DNA from 3 places in the Macrococcus sp. GL_134 genome. Region 2 is predicted to be linked to each of the others. Evidence: riboswitches for the same ligand, from Rfam matches in the RefSeq annotation. Region 2 holds a riboswitch; each other region holds the start of a gene.
The links. Region 2 has a riboswitch for S-adenosylmethionine ahead of AC3IPL_RS01945 (amino acid permease). Riboswitches for the same ligand answer to the same signal wherever they lie in the genome.
Positions count from the first base shown of each region.

Region 1 (5,203 bases), 110 kb from region 2:
CATGCTGATACGGCTCTATTTTAGTTAGAATTTTCCCTAGCGTCGATTTCCCGCTGCCACTCTCACCGACGACACCTAATACTTCGCCTTCATTAATAGTGAACGATATATTGTGCAGAATCTGAACGGGTGACCCTGTTTTTTGCGGATAAAACTTATCCACCTGTTCAATCGTCATCAGGCTCATTAAGTTCTCACCTCCTCAAGCCAGCAGTCTACTTGATGGTCCTGCTTATGTGTCGTTGCTGGATAATGTGAGACACAGATATTCATGGCATACGGACAACGATCGACAAACGGACAACCTTGCGGGATTTCGTCTGCCATAGAAGGTCTCCCTTTAATAGAGTATAAAGGCTGACTTCTATCTGTATCCTCTTTAATCAGTGAAGCCAGTAACCCTGCTGTATAAGGATGTTTCGGATGGTTAAAGATAGCTTCCACAGACCCTTGTTCAACAATTTTGCCGCTATACATGACAGCCACCCGGTCTGCTATTTCAGCGACAACGCCTAAGTCATGAGTAATCAGCAGAATGGCACTGCCTTTCTCTTCTTTCAACTTCTGCAAAAGCGATAAAATCTGCTTCTGTGTCGTGACGTCTAACGCTGTAGTCGGCTCATCGGCAATGACCAGGTCAGGTGATAAAGCCAGCGCCATGGCAATGACGATACGCTGGCGCATGCCGCCGGACAGCTCATGCGGATACTGTTTAAGTCTCGCTTCCGGCAAAGTGATTTCCACACTTTTCAGCAGACGGATAGCTTCATCCCTTGCGGCTTTCCTGGAATATTTCTTTTTGATGATAAATATCTCCATCAGCTGTTTACCTATCGTAAGTGTAGGATTGAGTGAGGTCATTGGGTCCTGGAAAATCATGCCGAGTTGATGTCCTCTGATATTCAGCCAGTCTTTATTCTTTATCTTCTGCAGGTCCTGGTTGTTGAACTGAATCTGCTCTGCATTCAGGTTAAGATTCCCTGCCTGCATCCCTGCGATTGACTGTGTTGTGATACTTTTACCGCTGCCACTCTCACCGACAATAGCGAATACTTCTCCATGTTCAACGTTGAAAGACACCCCTTTAACGATAGGAATTGCTCTTTTTTTCGTGATGACTTGAAGATTTTTTACTGTGAGTAATTCTGTCATATATTCCTCCTAGTCTACTTCAACTTGAAGTGTGTCCTGTAAACCGTCACCTATCGCATTGAAAGAAAACATGGTCAGTGCAATCAGTAGAGATGGAAATAATAAGCGCCACCATTCACCACTTAAGATCACACCGAGCGCGTCATTCGCCATCGTCCCCCAGCTGGCAGCAGGCGCCTGCACACCAAGTCCGAGGAAGCTGAGAAAAGATTCAGCGAAGATAGCAGATGGAATGGTGAAGGTCAGGTTGACAATAATGACCGCCATAATATTCGGAATGATGTGCTTCAGCAGTATACTTGCATGACTCGTACCGAGAAGTTCAGCTGCCGTGACGAACTGCTGCTGCTTAACCTGCAGCACCTGTCCTCTTACAATTCGTGCCATGCTGACCCAGCCTGTCAGACTCAGTGCAATAATCATAGTGACTAGCCCTGGTTTCATCAGGACAAGTAACAGAATCACCACAAGCAGATAAGGCACACCGTATAAAATCTCAACAACCCTCATCAGAAAACCATCGATTCTATCTCCCCATTTGCCACGACCTGCTGCATAACCTGAAATCGCTCCGACGACGATGCCGACAACGATATCAATCAGTGCTGCAATAATCCCGATGGATAAAGAGATACGGGCCCCCAGCCAAATACGCGTGAAGATATCTCGTCCTAAGTCATCTGTACCAAACCAGTATTTACTGTCAGGTGCGAGATTCGCTTCAATCAGAGACTGTTTGCTTCCTTCATAACCCGAGATCATCGGCCCTATAATAGCCATTACTAAAATACAAAATAGTACAAATATACCTAAAATAGCCATCTTGTGATTAAAAAAAGAAAGAAGCAGCTGTTTCCGGGTAGAAGCGCGCTTTAAAATAACGTCCTGTCCATCATCTCTTGGTGTTAGTTTCTCGAACGAAGTATCTGTGTAACTATTCAAATCTCTCACCACTCCTTAAAGAAATTCTTGGGTCAATCAGACGGTAACAGATATCAACGAGCAGCAACGTCAATAATAATATAAAACTGTAGAAAATCGTCGTTCCCATGATGACTGGATAGTCCCGGTTGAAAATACTCTCCACAAAATATTTGCCGATACCTGGAATGGAGAAGACCTTTTCGATGACAAACGTGCCGGTCACGACTGAAGCAAATAACGGACCGAGAAATGTAATAACAGGCAGTAATGTATTACGCAGTACATGCTGCGTGAGTATGTAAGTCATCGGTAAACCTTTTGCTTTCGCCGTGCGAATATAGTTGGAGTTCAGCACTTCAATCATATTACTCCGAACATAACGGGTGATAATCGCAAGCGGACCTACAGCAAGCGCGATACTCGGTAAGATTGAGTGCCACCATGTATCAAAGTTGGCAATAGGAAGAATCTGCCATTCTACGCCGAAATACTTAATCAGAAGTGGTGCGAGAATAAAACTTGGAACCGAGATACCAATAATCGCAATGAATAATGCCAGAAAATCCAGAAAGCGGTGCTTATAAATCGCTGCGATAGTCCCTAGAATGATGCCACCAATCAGTGCAATGACAATAGACTGAATACCGAGAAGCGCGGACGCGCCAATCCCTTCAATAATAATAGTATTAACATCCCTACTTTCCGACTGAATAGACGGCCCGAGATCAAACATGGAGATATTCTTGAGATAAATAAAATACTGATTCAGAACCGGCTGATCCAGATGAAACTTCGCTTTCATATGATTCAGCTGTTCTTCTGATAATGCTTTGGAATCATTTGAGAACGGATCGCCCGGAATGGAATGCATGATGATAAATGTTACTGTGATAATCAGCCACATTGTGATAATGATACTGGCGATCTTACGAACAATGACCAACAATAAACCCTCCTTCTGCATTTAACTCCACAAAAAAATCCCATGGACAAGAACAAGTCCACAGGAATATATACCGAGTCTTGTCTCATCTTTACAACTTTCGTTGCAGGAATTGGCACAGTGTTCAAAAAGAATCTGCTGCCGAGGTTTCGTAGGGCCTATCCCTCCACCTCTCTGGATAAGAGTTAAATTATTTATTTAATTTTTATAACTTTATGTTACAACAAAAAAACATGAAGTCAACATCAATTTTTAAAGTTTTGAATAGACGAAATAATCAGAAAAATATGTTTGGTAAAAATCTAAATAAAATTTTCTATTTCCATTAAGCTATTTTACAGTGATGAATAGCACAGCTCGTTACTTATTTACTTAAAGATCCGGCTAAATAAAACCATATCAAAATAAATATATTTTCTTTACATAAAATTCAAATAATAAGACATCATTTATATTATAATGGAGGTATCTTACAATAAAGGGAAAAATATAATGAGACTAAATAAACTTCTTATCGCATCTTTAGCTATAGGAACTTTGCAACTTCCGACTATTACTACGACTGCTTTTGCAGATGAAGGGGCTAAAACTGTGACGGGTGAGATTTTACCTGCTTCTGCCGATACGGATGGCGATGGCTGGGCGAATGTCGACTTTGATCCATCTGGACTTCCGGCTGCAGACCTAGAGAAGGTGAACCAGCTGACCATTCAAAAAGACTCAGGTCAATTATCTCAAGTAGAATATAACGAGCAAGTGGCTGCTATCTTTAAGCAGGCAGCTGAAAATCAGCAAAGTGCTCAGACGACCGTCACCCAGCTGCCTGATACCGGTGAAGCGAATCATTCAACTAGTATCGTTGTTACAGGCATCCTTTTACTGGCATTTGGCCTTAAACTGATAACAAGACGTGCATAATATTGAAGACCTTCTCAGCTCAAAGCCTGAGAAGGTCTTTGTTTAAGCGGCTGACAAATCTGTCATGAATCCTGTTACAGTGCAGCCAGCTGGCTCAGCCGGTAATCTAACATCTTAAAATCAATGATTCGGGCCTGCCGGTGGGATTCCCGGCCATCAGCAAATAAAATAACAACCGGCACCATAAATAAAGACAACTGCCCCGCCGCTTCCGGCATGTCGACGAGTGCGATGATATTGCAGCTCAATCGGTAACAGCTCATCTCAAAAATCTACCAGTTCTTAAGCTCATTTTCAAGACGTTCAGCATACGGAAAGTGTGTGAATAGACTTGAGATAATAACCTCATCATCGACCAAGATATAGGTCTCCGAACTATCAAGCGCTAGTAACTCAAATACAGCTTGCGGTTCAATATGACATAACCCATTCCTAAAATAAGGTTGTTCCGTTGTAAGATCATAAGAGTTTGAAGTTCCTCTTATTTCTTCCCAGGACAGTTCATTCGGGAAACCTGATAATACGCCCCATATCCATTGAACATGTGAATACTGCTGCAGCAGTGAAAACAACTCTTCACTATCCAGAAAGTAATCATGTGGTTCATTCAATGGAAAAGTCTCGTTATCAGCATTATTATGTTCCACACAGCTCACTTTCCATTTCAGAGCTTTTACGTGGGGTTCAATGTGTTTCAGAATTTCATAAGGAAAAGTCACATAGCCTTTTTCATTTAAAATAAATCCTTGCATGCTAGATACCTACCTTTCTAAATAAGTATTTTAAAAATCTTATAATCCTTATATTTCCCTGGATTATATTTCTAAATTCTCAACTTTAAATTAAATTATTATTGGTTTTCTTATTCGGCGAAAACGACCAGTACGTGACAACACGCGCGATATATTCAAGTGGTCCTTGTTTAAAATACTTGAAGTAAAGATTACTTAGAGCCACTTGTAAGATAAAAAATAAAGTAGCAATGAGCAGTGATAATAAGAAATTGTCATCACCAAAACGCTGCATGCCATAGCCATAGTAGATAAAAGAATGAAACACAGACTGGGCAATATAATTAGTGAGTGATAGTCTGCCGATCGCTTCAAACAGCTTGAGTGCCTGCCATCTCTGATAGAGCACATAAAATAATGATATATATGAGAAACTCAGTAGATACACACTGATGATACCTAATGTTCCTAGAATATCATTATCCGGCCAGATCACCATGCATGCTTTAAACAGAATAAAAATCGGTGTCAGATA
Region 1 covers NZ_CM174409.1:227,570-232,772, reverse strand. Annotated here, with positions in the region: gene AC3IPL_RS01310 (ATP-binding cassette domain-containing protein) at 1-187, opposite strand, end outside; gene AC3IPL_RS01305 (ABC transporter ATP-binding protein) at 187-1,152, opposite strand; gene AC3IPL_RS01300 (ABC transporter permease) at 1,162-2,094, opposite strand; gene AC3IPL_RS01295 (ABC transporter permease) at 2,087-3,019, opposite strand; SAM riboswitch class I at 3,102-3,204, opposite strand; gene AC3IPL_RS01290 (LPXTG cell wall anchor domain-containing protein) at 3,512-3,937, shown strand; gene AC3IPL_RS01285 (YbbN family protein) at 4,012-4,185, opposite strand; gene AC3IPL_RS01280 (hypothetical protein) at 4,210-4,689, opposite strand; gene AC3IPL_RS01275 (DUF418 domain-containing protein) at 4,775-5,203, opposite strand, start outside.
Region 1: linked by a shared signal. The riboswitch ahead of AC3IPL_RS01295 (ABC transporter permease) and the one ahead of AC3IPL_RS01945 (amino acid permease) in region 2 are both predicted to bind S-adenosylmethionine.

Region 2 (5,203 bases):
GCCAATCAATGTGAAGGTGCGTATCAAGAAGGTGGCAAAGGCCTGTCCATCGTCGACAAGCTGCCTGCTGCAGAGGAACGTGTCAAACCATTGTTTGACCCGGCGCATCATATCAATGACACGTTCGACTATTATCCGAGTCACACATCAATCGATATGTATCACTCTTACAAAGAAGATATCGCATTGTTTGCAGAGATGGGATTTAAGACATATCGGTTCTCAATCTCATGGCCGAGAATCTTCCCGAAAGGAATAGAAGAAACACCGAACGAAGAAGGGCTGAAGTTCTATGATCGGTTGTTCGATGAACTGGAACGATACAACATCGAGCCCGTCGTCACACTTAACCACTTCGATACGCCGTATCATCTCGTAGAAACTATCGGTGGGTGGCGCGACCGGGCAACGGTTGACCATTACGTCAAATACTGCACCGTGTTATTTGAACGCTATCAGTCACGCGTTAAATACTGGCTGACACATAACGAAATCAATATGGTGCTGCATATTCCACTCATTGGCGGCGGATTGATCTTCGAAGAGGGGGAGAACAGAAATCAAGTGATGTATCAGGCAGCACATCATCTGCTTGTAGCAAGCAGTCTGGCAACAAAAGCGGCAAAAGCCATCAACCCGGACTTTCAGATCGGCTGCATGCTTGCATCAGGAGAAGTGTATGCCAACACTTGCCATCCCCATGACGCCATGGCAGCTATTAATAAGAATCGGGAACAGTACTTTTTCACAGACGTCCAGTCACGCGGGTATTATCCGACATATACGAAGAAACTCTTCCGCAAGCTGGGTGTGGAGATACAATTTGAAGCGGAAGACCAAGAAATATTGAAGGCATATACCGTCGACTTCATTTCTTTCTCGTATTACGCCAGCAGATTGGTCAGTGCTGATCCTGAAGTCAACCAGGCAGCGCAGGACGGCAATGCCTTCTCATCACTTGAGAACCCATATCTTGAAAAGACAGAATGGGGATGGCAGATCGACCCGGTCGGACTACGCGTGACGATGAATCAAATCTATGACCGCTACCAGAAACCATTGTTCATTGTAGAAAATGGACTCGGTGCTATAGATACAATGAATGAAGATGGAACTATTGATGACGATTACAGAATTGCGTATATGGAAGAACACTTGAAAGAAATGATTAAAGCAGTAGATGACGGTGTTGAACTGTTGGGTTACACATCATGGGGCTGCATTGATCTTGTATCAAACAGCACAGGACAAATGTCCAAACGTTACGGCTTAATATACGTCGATTTAGACGATCAAGGAAACGGCACACGAAAACGACTGAAAAAGAAATCATTCGATTGGTATAGGAAAGTGATAGAAAGTAACGGCGAGATATTGGAGTAACAAAAACATATAAGGCAATCAGCTTCTTAGTAAAATAACTCTTAAGCCAGAAAATTTATATTAAAATTTTCTGGTTTATCATTAGAGATAAAAACAAAGAATCAATGATTGAATTGATGTCTAGTTTTAGTCGCTAGCTTGTGTAAAAAAAGTGTAAAGATATAAAAAAAAGAGATGTAAATTATTTCAAAATGTTATAAACTAAAGATGTCATACAATAAATAGGAGGATTAACATGCCGACACCAGTACTTGTCCTATTATTACTGCTGCTCATTCCGCTTGCAATCATGTTCCTGATGGGGAAAGGTGCATCACTGATCGCCGGATATAATACGATGAGTCAAGATAAGCAGCAACAATATGATAAGAAAAAATTGTGTCAAGGTATGGGGATGTTTCTATTAGTTTTAAGCGGCTTGTTAATAGCGTTCTATCGGTCGGGCTCTGACTGGGGACTATATATGCTACTAGTATTGGTGTTTATCGGGAGTATTGGATTCAATAGTTATATGTTTAGAAGTAAGACGTTCAAACGAAACTACACAAACAAAAGGAGATAGTCAAATGAAAAAAGTCATGGCAGTACTACTCGCGTTATTGATGTTAGTCGCATGGTCAAGTCCAGCAGACGCAGCACAGCTCGGTCAAATTAATCTGAAGAACAAAACCACCATCAAAGCGATGAAGAATGGAACGATGACGTTCAAAGGCGTTAAGCTTGGGAATACCATCAAAACTGCTAAGAAGAAGTGGGGCACTGATTATTCAGGTGTTAGAAGTCAGTATCAATACTACGATTATTCGTTGAACTTTGACATGGAAACAGACGATGACTATGACACGGTTGAAGCGTATTTCACAGGACAGCGCGGCAATAAAACGGCAGACTACAAGCTGAAATATATTGATTATTACGGGACGTCTACTATGCTGAAGTATAAAGATATGACGAAATACTGGGGTAAACCGGATTTCAAATATGTATCGGCCAGCGAGGAAGTGTATTTCTTCGGACAGACAGGATTAGTATATGATAACGATAACGGATCGTTCGTGGGTTATAAATACGTCGACAAAGCAACAGTGAAAGCAATTAAGAAAGCATTTTCGAAATAGAGCAAGTGCACTGAGTCAGCTAACTGAAGTTTGCTCAGAGTGAAGAAACAGTGATCAGAAATTGACAACATAGCCATTGACCACTTTTCCTATAGATGATATGCTGTATAACAATTAAATAACTTATAAAGAGCAGACGGAGGGAATTGGCCCTGTGAAGTCTCAGCAACCAGCTTATGCACGGTGCTAAATCCAACAGGTTCGCCTGAAATATGAGTGTATACTTTGATACCCCTCTTTTTCAGAGGGGTATTTTTTATGGGAGGAATTAAGATGTCAAATGAATTCAGAAGAGGATTGGAGCAGCGTCATGTGATGATGCTGAGTTTTGGAGGAGTGATCGGTACGGGGCTGTTCCTCAGTACAGGTTATACACTGCAGCAGGCAGGACCGGTCGGCACAGTAGTCAGTTATCTCGTCGGTGCACTGCTCGTCTATATGGTCATGAAATGTCTCGGTGCACTGGCTGTCAAGCATCCGGATGTCGGCGGCTTTCATACATATGCCAATATCTATATCAGTCCGTCCGTCGGTCATGTCGTTGCCTGGAGCTACTGGCTCTGCTGGACGATCGCAATCGGCTCGGAGATCACAGCAGGCGGGATATTGTTTCAGAAATGGTTTCCGGATTTCCCGGTCTGGCTCTTCAGCCTGATTTTCATCGCTGTTATCATCGCCATCAATCTGACGTCAAGCCGCATTTACGGTGAAGCGGAGTTCTGGCTGTCACTCGTTAAAGTCCTGGCTATTGTAGCGTTCATTCTGATCGGCTTACTGATTCTGTTCAAGGTGCTGCCATCCTCGCTTGAACCTGTCACTGCAGGAGAGCAGTTATTCGATGTGCCGAACGGTCTTTTCGGTATCTTCATCACGATGCTGGCGGTCAACTATGCCTTCAGCGGCACTGAACTGATTGCAATCGCAGCCGGTGAGACCAAGAATCCTGAGAAAGTGATTCCGAAGACGATTCGCGCGACTGTCTGGCGTTTAGCACTGTTATTCATCGGGACGATTGTCATCATGGTGCTGCTACTGCCGACGGACAAGGCAAGTCTCCTGGAAAGTCCGTTCGTCTCTATTCTGGATAGTGTCGGTGTACCGTATGCAGGCGATATCATGAACTTCATTATTCTGACGGCCCTGTTATCCGCCGCGAACTCAGGCCTTTATGCTGCGAGCCGGATGCTGTGGAGCCTGTCAGAACAGGACCATATCCTGCCGGTCGCGAAGAAACTGAGCAGTAAAGGGATGCCTGTCAATGCCACACTCATCAGCTTGGCAGGTGCGCTGTTAAGTCTGTTATCCAGCGTCATCGCGCCGACGACGGTCTACCTCGTCCTCGTTTCAGTCGCAGGCTTCGCAGTGGTCGTTGTCTGGATGAGCATCTGTCTGTCACGTATCAACCAGCTGAAAGCAGAAGGCGTCACGCAGCGTTCAACCTACATTCTGCCGGTCACAGCCTTCACCTTGTGCCTCGTCTCATGTATCGGTGTCCTCTTTGACCCGAACCAGCGACTCGCGACACTGATCGGCCTGCCGTTCTGCCTCATTGTCTGGCTGATTCACTACACCTTCACACAGAAGAAAGGAGACGGAATCCATGAAACTGCAAGATAAACTGAAAGAGACGATGACTATCCTGGACGGCGGATTCGGCACGACAGTCGAGCAGTTCGGCTACGACGTCAAGCATCCGCTCTGGTCATCGAACTTGATCAAGCATCAGCCGGAAGCGGTATACAATGTCCATAAAGCCTTTGTCGACAGCGGCGCAGACATCATTCTGACCAATACGTATCAGGCAGCTGTACCATCATTCCTGAATATCGGACTAAAAAGAGAAGATGCAGCTTACTACCTGCAGCAGGCAGTGACACTGGCAAGACGTGCCGCAACAAATCAGACCATCGTCGCAGGCTCACTCGGACCGTACGGCGCGATGCTCGGTAACGGCGCAGAATATACGGGCGATTATCAGCTGACCCAGGAGGACTATATACATTATCACAAAGAACGCCTGGACATCCTGATAGAAGCAGGTCTCACAGTCTTCGCCTTCGAGACCATCCCGAATATAGAGGAGATCAAGGCAATCAAGACGCTGCTGGAAGACTATACTGACATCGAATGCTGGCTGTCCGTTACGCTGAAAGATAGCGCTCATCTGTCTGACGGGACAAAGCTTGAAGAAGCATGCAACGTCGTTAATACGATAAAGAACGTCTATGCATTCGGCGTCAACTGCACGAGTGTCAAAATCATCGATGCAGCGCTTGAAAATCTTCTGGAGCACAGTAAGCATCCACTCATCCTCTATCCGAACGGCGGCAGAAAATATGACGCAGTGAATAAACGATGGATTGACCAGACGGACAGTTCGCTGGTAGAAGCGGCAGTCGAGTGGCAGGAACAAGGTGTGAAAGTTATCGGAGGATGCTGCCAGGTGGGACCGGAGGAGATAGGGGAATTGAAAGAACTAATTAAAGAATGATATCTTGAATTATCAGTATACTGCTCACAAAATCGGTATGGCTATGCTGAAATACTTGTTCACAAAAGAATTTGATGAGCAGAATATTATGAAGAAGCAGGTTATGCATACGAAATGGTACTGGAAACAGATTGAAAATTATTTATTCGGCATTATACCTGATGAAATCAGAAATGAAGTGTTTGTGAAGAAAGAAAATATATAAAATAAT
Region 2 covers NZ_CM174409.1:341,866-347,068, forward strand. Annotated here, with positions in the region: gene AC3IPL_RS01930 (6-phospho-beta-glucosidase) at 1-1,383, shown strand, start outside; gene AC3IPL_RS01935 (DUF3784 domain-containing protein) at 1,619-1,945, shown strand; gene AC3IPL_RS01940 (hypothetical protein) at 1,950-2,501, shown strand; SAM riboswitch class I at 2,622-2,720, shown strand; gene AC3IPL_RS01945 (amino acid permease) at 2,775-4,118, shown strand; gene mmuM (homocysteine S-methyltransferase) at 4,102-4,992, shown strand; gene AC3IPL_RS01955 (hypothetical protein) at 4,997-5,197, shown strand.

Region 3 (5,203 bases), 260 kb from region 2:
TCCATCAAGGATTTCCGTTTTGTTGTGACGCGATTAAAACTATGAATCTATTCATTGATGACCAAACTGCTGCTCTGTGAATGTACGATACATCGCGTGTGTTGATATTAGGTCCTGATGAGTACCGCTTCCTGTCAAGTGACCATTGTCGATAAAATAAATTTTGTCTGAATTAATGATAGTAGACAAGCGATGCGCGATGACGAGCACTGTTCTGCCCTGCATTAATTCACTTAAAGCATCCTGTACGTATTTTTCGCTCCGAGCGTCGAGACTTGCTGTTGCTTCATCGAGCATTAATAGTTTAGGATTTCGTAGGAACGCTCTTGCGATGCTGATCCGCTGCTTCTGGCCGCCGGACAATTTAATGCCTCGCTCACCGACCTCTGTCTCCAGTCCGTCTTCTAGTTCATCGATAAATTCTTTGGCGTAGGATTGTTCAATAGCTTGAGTAATATCCGCTTCGTTGTATTCGCCAGGACGTGAGCCATATAAAATATTGTCGCGAATCGTACCGGATATAATGGCACTTTCCTGGGCGACATAGCCGATATTATCACGCAGCACGTGCATAGGAATATCTTTAATATTCACGCCGTCAATTTCAATCGCGCCGCTGTTTACTTCGTAATAGCGTTCGATTAAAGAGAATAGCGTGGATTTACCGCTGCCGCTCGGACCGACAAAAGCAATGGTCTGGTTACGGTCGGCATCGAGTGTAATATCAGTAAGCACAGGTGTACCATCGTTATAGCTGAAATACACATGTTCAAAATGCAGAGCACTGAATTCAAGCGGCTCGTGATAAGTGCCGGTATTCGGTTCTTCTTCATACTTTAAAATATCGGCAATACGTTCTGTTGCACCTAGTGCTTTGTTGTATTCATTGAAGAATAGACCGAATGTTGTCATCGGCATAATAATCTGAAACAAATAAAGCAGAAAAGCTACAAGCTTACCAATTGTCAATGTCCCGTCTGCGACACGTACACCGCCATAACCAATGATGAGCAGGATCATCAGCATCATGACAGTGGACATGAGAGGAGATAAATAAGCATTGATTTTAGCTTCCTGCATACCAAAACGGTAGAGATTTTGAATTCCTTGACGAGCTTTCGAGCGCTCGTAATCTTCACCGTTGAACGATTTCATCAGTCGCACTTCACTTAATGTCTCCTGTAAGTTGCCGGAGAAACTTGCAGTTTCGTTTTGCAGTGCCCGTGAGACTTTAGTCATTCGCCGGCCAAGCGGAATGATTACAGCGACTGCAAGAGGTACGGCAATGAACATTAGCAGAGACATCTTCCAGTCAAGGATGAACAATATGATAACCGAACCGACAATGGTCAGCATCCCACTAATGACAGATGGAAAGTGGCGAGTGATTAAATCTTTTAGAACAGAAGTATCATTAACGATACGACTGACAGACTCACCGCTTTTTGTAGTATCAAAATAGCTGACCGGCAACTTTAAGAACTTATCCCAAATAATTTCGCGTAATCCTCTGATAATACTTTGCCCCACATTAGCTAGTACATAGTTAGACACTCCATTGAATATGGCACTTAGTAAAAATACAAAGATAATTAATAGGATTAAACCTGTCGTAACAGAGTCTGTATCAAATCCGTCGATAAAACGCTGCGTCAACATGGGTACAATCAACGAACCAACTGTTCCTATCAAGGTCATTGCAATTCCTAATATAAATAGCTTCCGTTTAATTCCTGAACGTTTCAACAGCTGGTAGAAATCTGAGAATTTTGCTGTCGATTTTTCTTTTGCTGTGCTTCCACGAGCCATTGTCATTCCTCCGATTGTTGTTCATTGATGTACAGTGATACATTCGTATTTACTTTAATGATGATGTAAATTGATGTCAAATGATTGAAAACCATAAGAGTCTATCAAGTAATGTTTTACACTTTCGATTAAAATTAAGTTTAAAGGGTTTCAATCATTAGAAATATTAATATAATAATTATATCAAATATAATAAATATATAAAGGCGGCTAATATTATGACTCAAGTTTTATACATTACAGCACATCCAAACGATGCAGCGGCTTCATTCTCTATGGCAGCTGGTCAATCATTCATTGACAGCTACAAAGCAGCTAATCCAGATCATGACGTCGTTCACATCGACTTATACAATACATTCATCCCGTTAATCGACAGCGACGTTTTCTCCGGCTGGGGTAAATTACAGTCGGGTGAAGAGTTCGCAAAATTATCTGAGACAGAACAACAAAAAGTTAATCGTTTAAATGAATTAAGCGATCAGTTTGCTGCTGCTGACAAATATGTTTTTGTGACACCATTCTGGAACTTCTCTTTCCCGGCAGTAATGAAAGCATATATCGATGCAGTCGCAGTTGCAGGTAAAGCATTCAAATATACAGCTGAAGGCGCAGTCGGCTTATTAACTGACAAAAAAGCACTTCACATTCAAGCACGCGGTGGTTACTATTCAGAAGGACCAGCAGCTGAACTTGAACTTGGCAACCGTTACTTGAAACAAATCATGAACTTTACAGGTGTGCCGTCATATGAAGAACTGATTATTGAAGGCCATAATGCAAACCCTGAAAAAGCAGAAGAAATCAAAGCTGACGGTATTAAACGCGGTGAAGCATTAGGTAAAACATTCTAATACTACACAAATAGAAGGTAGTATGATATAATCACTTTACAAATTAATAGCTCGTATCTTATTCAGAGCAGGTGGAGGGACTTGGCCCTATGAAACCTCAGCAGCAGGCTTATGCACTGTGCTAATTCCAACAAGTATATCTTGAAAGATAAGAAGATTCTCTAATAGCTCTTCTTGATTTTAAGATGAGCTATTTTTTTGTGACTAAAATAACCGGGGGGCAAAAGATGAGAACAAGAGCAGATATTTTAGCAGATTTAGAACTAGTGGAAAACTATAAACCAGTCAATTATAGTAGTTCCATGATAAAGACAGCAGACAGAAACCGTCTCGAGCGAGAACTAGAAGAAGTCGAAAAGAGTGAGCGTAAGATGGACTTCTACCGCCTCAACCAGGTGGAGAGAGAACCACGTCAAAAAGCAGGAGAGGCTATTGCAGCACAGCATGTAAGTAACGATAAAGAACTGAAGCTGGAACTGGATGGTTATACAATAGCGATTAAAATCTATAAAACGAACAGCACGGCTGAATAGAAAAAGATTTAACGTGGAAATTAACGAGAAACGGCCTTCAAACCACATTTGAAGGCCGCTTTTTTAATGAGATAAGATGTTTCATTACAGTTCAGTTCGCAGCTGCCACAATTCAGGGAAGAAGTACTGGTCGAGCACTTTCTTCAAATAATTGACTCCTTGCGAACCACCAGTACCGACTTTAAATCCAATGATGCGTTCTACTGTTTTCATATGTCTGAACCGCCACTGCTGAAATAGATCTTCTATATCGACAAGTTCTTCGGCAAGTTCATACAACTGCCAGTATTTTTCGCTGTTTCTATAGACTTCTTTCCAAGCTTCTTTCACGCTGTCATTCGCTGTGTAAGTAATGCAAGGCTTTCTCTCAAGGACATCAGCATCAATATTAAGTCCAGCACGATGCAGGGCATGAATCGCCGCATCATAAAGGCTCGGTGTGCTGTAGGCTTCAAGCAGCTGCGCATGAATTTCCGGCTCATGTGAATAAATCTTCAGTATATAATCTGTCTTATAGCCGAGATAAAATTCAATCACCCGATTCTGATAGGACTGGAAGCCTGAAGAATGGCCCAGCTTATCGCGGAACTCTAAATATTCGCTTGGCGTCAATGTAGAGAGCACATCCCATACATTTTTGATCTGCTGCTGAATTTGTGACACACGCGCAAGTTTCTTGAATGCTTCGCCGAACTGATCGTGCTGAACGTTATGGACGGCAGCTTTCAGTTCATGAATCAGCTGCTTCATCCATATTTCGCTGACGTGATGGACAGTGATGAACAGCATTTCATCATGATGACCGCTGAGTGGATGATGACTGGCAAGCAATGTCTCGAGACCGAGATAACTGCTGTATGTCATGTCCTTCCTGAAATCTGTATGAATGTTCTGCTCATCTTCAAATGCTTGATGCTTAGTCATGACACCGCTCCTTTTGGTCGGATGACTGCACGAACAGGGCTGCCGTCAGCGTCTTTTAAAGCAAGAGGCAGGGCGATCAATTCATAGTTGCCGGGCATGACATTGTCCAGCATAACATTCTCAAGAATATATATATCATGTTCATAAAGCGCGTGATGACCTTCTAAAGCTTTACTTGAAATGTCATCGACTGAAGGTGTATCGACACCGATGAGTTTAACACCGAGCGAATTCAAATATTCAGCCCCGTCCTTAGTGACCCCAGGAACATTTTCCGGGAAATGTTCCGGATTGTTAGGAAGTGATGTTTTGATCAATACACGTTCAACTCGTTCAGTCAGCTGTGATTGAAGTGCTGCTGCTGAAATGGCATCATAGCCACTTAAATCAATTACGGTACAGTCGCCGATATAACGGTTGATGTCTAAGTCAAGAATTCGTCGGCCGGCTGTATCATAATGAAACGGTGCATCGACGTGTGTTCCGATATGAGTACTCGTTGTCATGCGGCCGATGTTCACAGAACCGGAATTTTCCTTTGTCACTGTTGTCTCATAAATAAAGGGCTGATCTTCCGGCCAGTGGGCAATATTATTCGTCAGCGGCTGCGAGATATCAATCCAGCTCATTATGCGACGACCTCTCTTTCATTTTCGAATTCCTTATATTTCTCCTCAGCCATAATGGTCTTGATGATCATCACTGCATCGTACAGTTCAGTAAAAGTATTATATAAAGCAACTGGGGACATTCTAATACCTTTTGGTGCACGGAAATCAGGAATCACACCTGCTACTTTCATCGCTTTTGTAATACGTGCTGCTTCCTCATGCTCGATATAAAGATGGCCGCCGCGCTTATCATGATCAAGTGGTGTAGTAATAACAAAGCCGAACGGCACTAAATTTTCAGTCACAAGCTCAAGCAATAAGTCAGTCATAAGCAAAGACTTAGTACGCACGGCATCAATTCCTGCTTCATTCATCATTTCAAGCGCACCGATTAGTGGTGCGGCACTCAGCATATGAGGCGTGCCAATCTGATAGGCGCTGGCGTCAATTGCTTTCTCGAAATCATGCGCCA
Region 3 covers NZ_CM174409.1:83,031-88,233, forward strand. Annotated here, with positions in the region: gene AC3IPL_RS00445 (iron chaperone) at 1-28, shown strand, start outside; gene AC3IPL_RS00450 (ABC transporter ATP-binding protein) at 52-1,809, opposite strand; gene AC3IPL_RS00455 (FMN-dependent NADH-azoreductase) at 2,028-2,663, shown strand; SAM riboswitch class I at 2,719-2,818, shown strand; gene AC3IPL_RS00460 (hypothetical protein) at 2,891-3,196, shown strand; gene kynA (tryptophan 2,3-dioxygenase) at 3,281-4,120, opposite strand; gene kynB (arylformamidase) at 4,117-4,749, opposite strand; gene kynU (kynureninase) at 4,749-5,203, opposite strand, start outside.
Region 3: linked by a shared signal. The riboswitch ahead of AC3IPL_RS00460 (hypothetical protein) and the one ahead of AC3IPL_RS01945 (amino acid permease) in region 2 are both predicted to bind S-adenosylmethionine.